3 linked regions of the Parabacteroides chongii genome follow. The protein of the gene in region 1 interacts with the protein of each later gene in a pairwise test. Links are inferred from orthologs where the notes say so. Each region holds a gene or a part of one and is shown in the gene's direction. Other genes may lie near its edges. The genes, in order: dnaE, rplL and P3L47_RS00400.

What was found.
Region 2: the proteins of dnaE (region 1) and rplL interact in binary tests that used the Escherichia coli proteins (3 or more experiments, as listed by UniProt). The link is inferred for Parabacteroides chongii from one-to-one orthologs.
Region 3: the proteins of dnaE (region 1) and P3L47_RS00400 interact in binary tests that used the Escherichia coli proteins (3 or more experiments, as listed by UniProt). The link is inferred for Parabacteroides chongii from one-to-one orthologs.

Annotation. Positions count from the first base shown.
Region 1 is NZ_CP120849.1:2,406,784-2,411,332, reverse strand. The notes cover bases 107-4,498. They hold dnaE (DNA polymerase III subunit alpha), read left to right. Parts: upstream 107-494; coding sequence 495-4,298; downstream 4,299-4,498. Other genes in these bases: trxA (thioredoxin), read left to right, coding at 4,371-4,498; P3L47_RS08970 (HU family DNA-binding protein), read left to right, coding at 107-154. Outside these bases: more of P3L47_RS08970, read left to right, coding at 1-106; more of trxA, read left to right, coding at 4,499-4,549. UniProt on the Escherichia coli protein: DNA polymerase III is a complex, multichain enzyme responsible for most of the replicative synthesis in bacteria. This DNA polymerase also exhibits 3' to 5' exonuclease activity. The alpha chain is the DNA polymerase catalytic subunit.
Region 2 is NZ_CP120849.1:283,001-285,836, reverse strand. What follows is about bases 158-2,836. They hold rplL (50S ribosomal protein L7/L12), read left to right. Parts: upstream 158-1,147; coding sequence 1,148-1,525; downstream 1,526-2,836. Other genes in these bases: rpoB (DNA-directed RNA polymerase subunit beta), read left to right, coding at 1,632-2,836; rplJ (50S ribosomal protein L10), read left to right, coding at 573-1,103; rplA (50S ribosomal protein L1), read left to right, coding at 158-556. Also shown: more of rplA, read left to right, coding at 1-157. UniProt on the Escherichia coli protein: The binding site for several of the GTPase factors involved in protein synthesis (IF-2, EF-Tu, EF-G and RF3). Is thus essential for accurate translation.
Region 3 is NZ_CP120849.1:62,828-65,879, reverse strand. The notes cover bases 5-2,899. They hold P3L47_RS00400 (DNA polymerase III subunit gamma/tau), read left to right. Parts: upstream 5-486; coding sequence 487-2,313; downstream 2,314-2,899. Other genes in these bases: P3L47_RS00395 (COG1361 family protein), read left to right, coding at 2,469-2,899; P3L47_RS00405 (FtsB family cell division protein), read right to left, coding at 111-416; P3L47_RS00410 (hypothetical protein), read right to left, coding at 5-111. Also shown: more of P3L47_RS00410, read right to left, coding at 1-4; more of P3L47_RS00395, read left to right, coding at 2,900-3,052. UniProt on the Escherichia coli protein: Part of the beta sliding clamp loading complex, which hydrolyzes ATP to load the beta clamp onto primed DNA to form the DNA replication pre-initiation complex.

The DNA of each region.
Region 1 (4,549 bases):
TTTTCAGGCAAGCATGATCCGCAAGCCGAAGATCATCTTCACACCGGGCACGAAATTGCGGGCGATGATCGAAAAGGTCAGCCTCGAACGCATCGGCAAGGAACCGGAGCAGTCCGGAGGCGACGGGGAAGATGACCGTCCGGTCATTGAGTAACCTTTCTTTAAATCATTCACTTATAAACTTAAAAAAAGATGTCCAAATTCAAACGAATCATCGAATTTATTCTTGCATTGCTGAACTTTTTGTTTCACTTTAAACCATCGACAGATGATGAAGCAACTACCGTCACTCAAACGTATCCTAGCCCTGCTGCTCCGCCTGGCAAGGAAAGGGATCACACTCTATTTACACCTGTCCCTTAGGATCAGGCTGAAGCTATTGTAAGGGCGGTGGGATAAAACCCGCCCTTACCAAATTCATCAATTGTCAATTAAATCGCCACTCTTCCAGACAAAAATAGTATCTTTGTAAGGTCGAGATTAAAGAATCATATATGGAACCATTTATACATCTACACGTCCATACCCAGTATTCTCTGCTGGATGGGCAAGCCTCTATCGATGCTTTGATAGACAAGGCTCAGAAAGACGGCATGAACGCGATTGCAGTGACCGATCACGGGAATATGTTCGGTATAAAAGAGTTCTTCAATAAAGTTTCCAAGAAGAACGGTAAGCCGCTCGGAGCTATCAAGGATCTTGAAAAGGAACTGAAGACGCTGAAGGCGAAAGAAGAACTTACCGCTAACGAACAGGCTCGGATAGAAGCGATCCCGGGATTGATAGAAGCTGAAAAGAAAAAGATATTCAAGCCCATCATCGGGTGCGAGTGTTATTGTGCCCGTAACGGACGGCATAACAAATCAACCAAGGAAGACCGTAGCGGTTACCACCTGATCGTGCTGGCTAAAAACCTGAGGGGATATAAAAACCTGATTAAGATGGTCTCCATCTCATGGACCGAAGGTTTCTATGGCCGTCCGCGTATCGACCACGAACTGCTGGAGAAATATCACGAAGACCTGATCGTCTGTTCCGCCTGTCTCGGAGGTGAGATTCCGCAGCATATCATGCATGACCGGATAGACAAGGCTGAAGAATCGATCCTCTGGTTCAAGAACCTGTTCGGCGAAGACTATTACCTGGAAATGCAACGGCACGAGACACATGATCCGAATGCCGACTGCACCACGTATCCCAAACAGCAGGAAGTGAACAAGGTCTTGATCGAACTGGCTCACAAACACAATATCAAGCTGATCGCCACCAACGATGTGCATTTCGTCAACCAGGAAGATGCCGAGGCACACGACCGCCTGATCTGCCTCAGTACCGGCAAAGACCTCGACGACCCGACCCGTATGCGCTATTCCAAACAGGAATGGATGAAAACGACCGCCGAGATGAACGCCATCTTTGCCGATATTCCCGAAGTACTCAGCAATACGCTTGAGATAGCCGACAAAGTAGACTTCTACTCCATCGACAGCGGTCCTATCATGCCGACATTTGCCATACCGGAAGAATTCGGAACCGAAGAATCCTACCGCGCCAAGCTGACCGAACAGGATCTGTTCGAAGAGTTTACACGCGACGAGAACGGTAAAGTCGTCCTGAGTGAAGAAGATGCCAAAGATAAGATCAAGAAGCTGGGCGGATACGATAAACTCTACCGTATCAAGCTGGAAGCCGACTATCTGAAGAAACTGACCTACGACGGAGCCAGAGAATGCTATGGCGAAGATCTGTCGGAAGAAGTCAGGGAACGTCTGGATTTCGAATTGCACATTATGAAGACAATGGGTTTCCCCGGATACTTCCTTATTGTGCAAGACTTTATTAAAGCAGCCCGCGAAGAACTGGGCGTATCGGTAGGTCCCGGACGTGGTTCGGCTGCCGGTTCGGCTGTGGCCTACTGTCTGGGGATCACCAAGATCGACCCGATCAAGTACGACCTGCTGTTCGAACGTTTCCTGAATCCCGACCGTATCTCCCTCCCCGATATCGATACCGACTTCGATGATGACGGACGCGGCGAGGTGTTGCGCTGGGTAACGGAAAAATACGGAGCCGACCGCGTAGCACATATCATTACATACGGTACGATGGCGACCAAATCAGCTATCAAGGATGTTGCCCGCGTACAGAAACTTCCACTTTCCGAATCGAACCGGCTGGCAAAACTGGTACCGGACAAGATTCCGGACATGAAAAAGTTCAAGCTGAAAGATGCGATCAACTATGTGCCCGAGCTGAAAGAAGCCGCCACCGGTAATGATCCGCTGGCACGTGATACATTAAAATATGCACAGATGCTGGAAGGCAACGTACGTAACACGGGCGTGCATGCCTGCGGCGTTATCATCGGGCGTTACGATATTTCCGATGTCGTTCCGGTAAGTACGGCGAAAGACAAGGAAACCGGCGAAGAAATGTTGGTGACCCAATATGAAGGATCGGTGATCGAAGAGACCGGACTGATCAAGATGGACTTCCTGGGACTGAAAACGTTGTCCATCATCAAGGAAGCCATCGAAAATATACGGCTGACTACCGGTGAGGAGCTTGATATCGACCATATCAGCCTGGAGGATCCACCCACCTACAAGTTATACTGCGAAGGAAAAACAACCGGAACATTCCAGTTCGAATCCGCCGGTATGCAGAAATACCTGAAAGAATTGCAGCCGTCGAAATTCGAAGACCTGATTGCCATGAATGCCCTGTATCGCCCAGGCCCTATGGATTATATCCCTTCTTTCATTGCCCGTAAACAGGGAAAGGAAGAAATCAAATACGATATACCGGTGATGGAACGTTACCTGAAAGATACATACGGTATCACCGTCTATCAGGAACAGGTCATGCTTCTGTCACGTTTGCTGGCCAACTTTACCCGTGGTGAAAGTGATGCCCTCCGTAAAGCGATGGGTAAGAAACTGATTGAAAAGATGAACCACCTGAAATCGAAGTTCATGGCTGGCGGACAAGCAAACGGTTATAAACCGGAAACGCTGGAAAAGATTTGGGGAGACTGGGAAAAGTTCGCGTCGTATGCTTTCAATAAGAGTCACGCCACCTGCTATTCGTGGGTCGCTTACCAGACAGCTTTCCTGAAAGCGAACTATCCTTCGGAATACATGGCTGCCGTACTGAGCCGAAGTTTGTCGAATATCGTGGATATCACGAAGTTCATGGACGAATGCAAGGCGATGGGTATCCAGGTATTAGGCCCGGATGTGAACGAATCGATCCTGAAATTCAGCGTAGACAAGGACAAGAACATCCGCTTCGGGCTGGGAGCCGTCAAAGGTGTCGGAGAATCGGCTGTACAGAATATTATCGAAGAGCGGAAGAAGAACGGTCCGTACAAAAACATTTTCGATTTTGTGGAGCGGGTAAACCTGACCGCCTGTAACAAGAAGAACATCGAATCGCTGGCTTTGGCGGGTGCATTCGACAACTTCGGCATTCAACGCGAACAGTTCTTCGGGGAGACAGGGAAAGGGGAACTTTTCCTGGATACGCTGGTACGCTATGGCAACAAATACCAGATGGACAAGAGCACGGCAGCCAATTCATTGTTCGGCAGCGACGACCTTTCGATTGCCATCGCCAAACCGGAAATTCCGGTATGCCAGCGTTGGAGCGACCTGGAGCGCCTGAACAAAGAAAAGGAACTGGTCGGCATTTATCTTTCCGCCCACCCGCTGGATGAATACCGTATCGTGCTGACGTATGTATGCAACACGGGTATGGCAGAACTCAGCGACCGGGAAAGTCTGAAAGGGCGCGAGATACTGCTGGGCGGCATCGTCACCGATTTCCGGGAAGGGATGACCAAGACGGGCAAGCCTTACGGGGTAGTCAAGATAGAGGACTTTACCGGTAGCGGCGAGATCGCCTTATTCGGCAACAACTATATAGAGTACAGCAAATACTGTAAACTGGGTATGTACCTGCTTATCACCGCCCGCGTGGAACCACGCCGCTGGAATGAGAACGAGCTCGATTTCAATATCGGCTCGATCCGCCTGTTGCAGGACGAGAAAGACAAGCTGATCGAGAAGATCAGCATTACCCTGCCGATACATGACCTCGACGAACCTACAGTCAATGAATTATCGGTGCTGATCAAGAACAATCCGGGTCAGAGCCTGTTATATTTCAGAGTAGTGGACGGAGAACACAATATCGCACAGAATTTCTTCTCACAGAATATCCGGTTGAACGTGACAAGTAAACTGGTTGAATTCCTGCAGGAGAATGAGAATATTGATTTCAAAATTAACGGGTAAAGTTGTACGGTGCAGAAAGAATTAGTACTTTTGGCACCGCAAAAGGGAACAATTTAAATTAGATATACAATTATGGCACTAGAAGTTACAGATGCAAATTTTGAAGAGTTAGTAAACTCAGGTAAGCCTATGGTCCTTGACTTTTGGGCAGAATGGTGTGGTCCTTGCCGCATGGTCAGCCCGATCATCGATGAACTGGCAACCGAATATGAAGGACGCGTTACAATCGGTAAGATGGACGTAGACAATAA
Region 2 (2,836 bases), 2.1 Mb from region 1 along the record:
AGGTGTTGATCCTCGTAAGGCTAACCAAATGGTGAGAGGTGTTGTTTCACTGCCTCACGGAACTGGTAAGCAGGTTAGGGTTCTCGCATTATGTACGCCGGACAAGGAAGCTGAAGCAACTGCTGCTGGAGCTGACTATGTTGGCTTGGATGAGTATATCGATAAGATTAAAGGTGGTTGGACTGATATTGACGTTATCATCACTATGCCTTCAATCATGGGTAAGATCGGTGCTTTAGGTCGCGTATTAGGTCCTCGTGGTCTGATGCCTAACCCTAAGAGTGGTACGGTTACCAATGAGATCGGCAATGCAGTGAAGGAAGTTAAGCAAGGTAAGATCGACTTTAAAGTAGACAAATCCGGTATCGTTCATACATCAATCGGAAAGGTATCTTTCAATGCCGATCAGATTCGTGACAACGCTAAGGAATTTATTTCAACTCTTTTGAAGTTGAAACCGTCTGCAGCTAAAGGTACATATATAAAGAGCATTTATCTTTCAAGTACAATGAGCGCGGGTATTAAAATTGACCCGAAATCAGTTGAAGAAAACTAATTAAAATTATTGCACAATGAAAAAGGAAGATAAAGGCATAGTAATAAGCCAGCTTACAGAAACTGTAAAGGAATATCCTAATTTCTATTTGACTGATATCGAAGCATTGAATGCTGAGAAGACAAGCAAATTGAGAAGAGAATGTTTCAAACAGGACGTAAAGTTGGTTGTTGTAAAGAACAACTTGCTTAAAAAAGCACTGGAAAATGTAGAAGGTGATTTTTCACCGCTGCAGATTGCTTTGAAAGGCAATACAGCTGTTATGTTTTCACAAACAGCGAATGCTCCTGCTCGTCTGATCAAAGAATTTACTAAAGGTGCAAAGAAAGGCGAAATAGCTAAACCGGTATTGAAAGCTGCCTATGTACAGGAAAGTTTTTATGTCGGTGCTGAAAACCTGGAAGCCCTTGTAAATATCAAGAGCAAAAACGAACTTATCGGCGATGTTATTGCATTGTTGCAATCTCCGGTGAAGAACGTTATCTCTGCTCTTCAGTCATCAGGACAAACTATCCATGGTCTGTTGAAGACTTTGGAAGAAAGATAATTATTTAATATTTTACAGTAAACAATCATTTAAATCATACAAAAATGGCAGATTTGAAAGCTTTTGCAGAACAATTAGTAAACCTGACCGTAAAAGAAGTAAGCGAACTGGCTACAATCCTTAAAGAAGAATATGGTATCGAACCTGCTGCTGCAGCTGTTGCTGTTGCTGGTCCTGCTGCTGGTGGCGCTGCTGCTGCAGAAGAAGAAAAAACATCTTTCGATGTTGTATTGAAAGCAGCTGGTGCTAATAAATTGGCTGTTGTTAAGGCAGTAAAAGAATTAACTGGTCTTGGTTTGAAAGAAGCTAAAGATTTAGTTGATGGTGCTCCTAGCGCAATTAAAGAAGGAATCGCTAAAGCTGATGCTGAAGGATTAAAGAAACAGCTGGAAGAAGCTGGAGCTGAAGTTGAGCTTAAATAGTATTTATAACCTGGTTTCCAGGTGATTTGGTTAAGAGTCTCCCTAAAGGGGATTCTTAACCTTTTTGTGTCTATAATTTCAATAAGTTCAATAAATTCCTTACTAGATGTCTTCAACAGCTGAAAACCAAAGAGTTAATTTTGCTTCGATTAAGAATCAATTTCCGTATCCGGACTTTCTCGAAGTTCAATTGAAGTCATTCCAAGACTTTCTTCAACTTGACACACCTCCTGAAAAGAGAAAGAAGGAGGGATTGTATAAGGTGTTTGCAGAGAATTTCCCTATTGCAGATACCAGAAACAACTTTGTGTTGGAGTTCTTAGATTACTATATCGATCCGCCCCGTTATACAATCGATGAATGTATTGCGCGTGGATTAACCTATAGTGTGCCTTTAAAAGCAAAGTTAAAACTGTATTGTACAGACCCGGATCATGAAGATTTTGATACTGTTATCCAGGATGTATATTTAGGCCCGATTCCTTATATGACGGAACGTGGTACTTTTGTGATAAATGGTGCTGAACGCGTTGTAGTTTCACAGTTACACCGTTCTCCGGGTGTATTCTTTGGTCAGAGTACACATGCTAACGGTACAAAATTGTATTCAGCACGTATCATTCCATTCAAAGGCTCATGGATCGAATTTGCAACAGACATTAATAATGTGATGTATGCTTATATCGACCGTAAAAAGAAATTACCTGTAACTACCCTATTAAGAGCTATTGGTTTTGAAAGCGATAAAGATATTCTTGAAATCTTTAACCTGGCTGAAGAAGTAAAAGTTTCGAAAGCAAATCTGAAGAAACTGATCGGTCGTAAGCTGGCTGCACGTGTATTGAAAACATGGGTAGAGGATTTCGTGGATGAAGATACTGGCGAAGTTGTTTCTATTGAACGTAATGACGTTATCATCGACCGCGAGTCGGTTTTAGATAGCGACAGTATTGAAGCTATTCTGGAATCTGGTACGCAGAATGTATTATTACATCGCGAAGATCAGAATCTTTCAGATTATGCAATCATCTATAATACGCTTCAGAAAGACCCGAGTAACTCTGAGAAAGAGGCTGTACTATATATTTACCGTCAGTTGCGTAATGCAGAACCTGCAGATGAAGCAAGTGCCCGTGAAGTTATACAGAACCTGTTCTTCTCTGAAAAACGTTATGATTTAGGTGAAGTAGGCCGTTACAGAATCAATAAAAAGTTGAACCTTACTACCAGCAATGATGTAAAGGTTTTAACAAAAGAAGATATAATCGAGATCATCAAATATCTTATCGAGTTGATCAACTCGAAAGCTAT
Region 3 (3,052 bases), 2.3 Mb from region 1 along the record:
TACGGCAAATAGATAGGGTGCCAGAAACCATTTGGTAAGGAACAGTACAGCACCTGCCAGTATCAGTAAACCGGCCGTATTAAAAATGATAGTTCTTGCTTTTTGATTCATTATTTCTTTTTGATGATATAGACGTCTTCATTCGGCTTCTTCATGAAATACTCTTCACGGGCGAACCGTTCCAAACCTTCCTTGTCGGTGCGAAGATCGTTCAGTTTCTTACTGTTTATCTCAATCTCTTTCTGATAGTGTTTGATCTCTTTTTCCAGGCTGCGGATTTTTTCGTCGTACGTATACCGCTTATACAAATTGCTGTCGCCCACCGTAAAAGTGAGGATCAGAAATCCGATGATAACCAGCCAATAGGCATTTATCTTGGATAGATACTTGTTGTAAAAGTCTTTTATGCGTGACATGGAACTTCGTTTTTGCAAAGGTAAATGAATTATTTTGTATATCTTTGTATTGTTAATAAAAAAGCAAAGAATGGACAATTATATTGTATCGGCAAGAAAATATCGCCCCTCTACTTTTCGTAGTGTCGTAGGGCAAAAGTCTCTTACCACTACACTAAAAAATGCAATACAAAGTAACAAGCTCGCTCATGCCTATCTTTTTTGTGGACCGCGTGGTGTCGGGAAAACTTCGTGTGCACGTATCTTTGCTAAAACGATCAACTGCCTGAACCCGACAGCCGATGGTGAAGCCTGCAACGAATGCGAATCGTGCCAGGCTTTCAATGAGCAGCGTTCTTATAATATCCATGAACTGGATGCCGCCTCCAACAACTCGGTGGACGATATCCGTTCGCTGATCGACCAGGTACGTATTCCGCCTGCTATCGGGAAATACAAAGTATTTATTATCGATGAAGTGCATATGCTGAGTTCGGCGGCTTTCAATGCCTTTTTGAAAACGTTGGAAGAACCTCCTCATCATGCCCTGTTTATTCTGGCTACTACTGAAAAGCATAAAGTGCTGCCGACTATCTTGTCGCGTTGTCAGATTTATGATTTTTCCCGTATTTCAATAACGGATATGGTGGAGCACCTCGAATACGTCTCTTCGCAGGAAAATGTAACGGCGGAACCGGAAGCTTTGAACGTAATCGCTCAGAAAGCTGACGGAGGTATGCGTGACGCTTTGTCTATTTTCGACCAGGTAGTCAGCTTTACCAACGGAAATATCACCTATCAGGCTGTTATCGACAACTTGAATGTGCTTGACTACGAATATTATTTCCGTCTTACGGATGCTATTCTGGCAGGAAATGTCCGCTCTTCTATCCTCATACTGAATGAAATATTAAGTAAAGGTTTTGACGGGCAGAACATCATCACCGGTCTAGCTGCTCATTTCCGCGATCTGTTGGTCTGCAAGGATGAGGCGACGCTGATACTCTTTGAAGTCGGTGCTTCCATCCGCGAACGTTATAAGGAGATGGCGAAACGTTGTCCGGATCAGTTGCTTTTTAAAGCGATCGAACTGGCTAATTCCTGCGATCTGAACTATCGTGCCAGCCGCAATAAACGTTTGTTGCTCGAACTGACGCTTATCCAGCTTTGCCAGTTGACTACGGTCGGACAGGCTGTCGATGATAAAAAAAAAGGAGTAATTGAACCGATTGCTTCCGGTGCTTCCGGACAGCCTGTATCTCAAGGTGCGCAGCCTGTCCATCAAGGGCAACCGGTACGTCAGCAGGTTCAACCGGGACAAATACCCAACCATATGCCCCAGCAACCCGTCGGAATGAATGGTGGTAATGGGCAAGTGATAACGACAAATATGCCTTCATCGGCAACGAAAATTCCGCAAGGACCTCCGGATTCAGTTCCGAAAAGGAGTTCACGTCCGCCTCATTTGGGTACTTCCTTAAAAGAAATAGGGGTTGAAAAACCGAAAAACCAAATGACGCAACAAGAGAGCCGGACTGTGCAGGAAATGGTCACCCCTTTTTCTCAGGAGGATCTGGTTCGTTGTTGGGATGCTTACGCGGCAAGCGGTATGATTGAAAAGAAGGTGTATCTGAAAAATACAATGATCAACTGTAAACCCGTTTTGCAGGAGAATTATTTCTTTGAAGTGGGCGTTCATAATCCGGGTCAGCAGGATGAGTTGAGCAACGGGTGCGTGGACTTGCTGAATTACCTGCGTGTCCAGTTAAAAAACACCCGTATACAGATGCGTGTGCGGATTGTGGAAACCAATGAAAAACATCTGGCTTATACTTCTACCGAAAAGTTTGAACATCTGTTAAGCGTGAATCCGGTTCTTGCCAAGTTGAAGGATGAGTTTAACCTGACGCTGGATTGATTGAGGCGATATAGAACAAAATGACTGTTTCAGACGTTTTATCTATATAGTAATCGGAGGACCGTTTTCTGTTTAGACGAATATTATCGTGTTTTTGATTAGACTTTATTCGCTGAATAGATGTATTTTAGCGGATAAATAAAACGTTGATTGGTATGGGCATGAAGAATTATATCCTATTATTGATGGCTTCCGTACTTTGTACGGGATGTGCGACAATGGATCCGACATCGAGGACGATTGTGGGTTCGCAGGTCGGGATGCTGGCAGGTACGGTTACCGGTGCGGTGATCGGACATTCTGTCGGAGGATACCGGGGCGAGGCGATAGGGTCGTTTGTCGGTTCGGTAGGCGGGACAGTGGTCGGTGCTGCGGCTGCTTCATCTCAAAACCAGCGTAATAATAATAGGGTACGGAATGATAACAGAAGTTACGACCGCCCTTATGTGGTTATTGAAGATATTTATCTGGAAGACCGTAATGGAAATCAGATGATTGATGCCGGAGAGACTTGTCGTATTTCTTTTATTTTGCGTAACGAGAGCCGCCAGCCGGCTTATAGTATTGAACCGATCATAAAAACGGAAAGCGGAACTAAATATCTAAAACTATCCAAACCGGCCATAATCCGTGAAATCCGTCCGCACGGACGAGTGAGTTATACCATTACCGTACATGCAGAACCCAAATTGAAAAGCGGTGAAGCATCTTTTTCCATCCGTCTTAAAGATTCGGATGG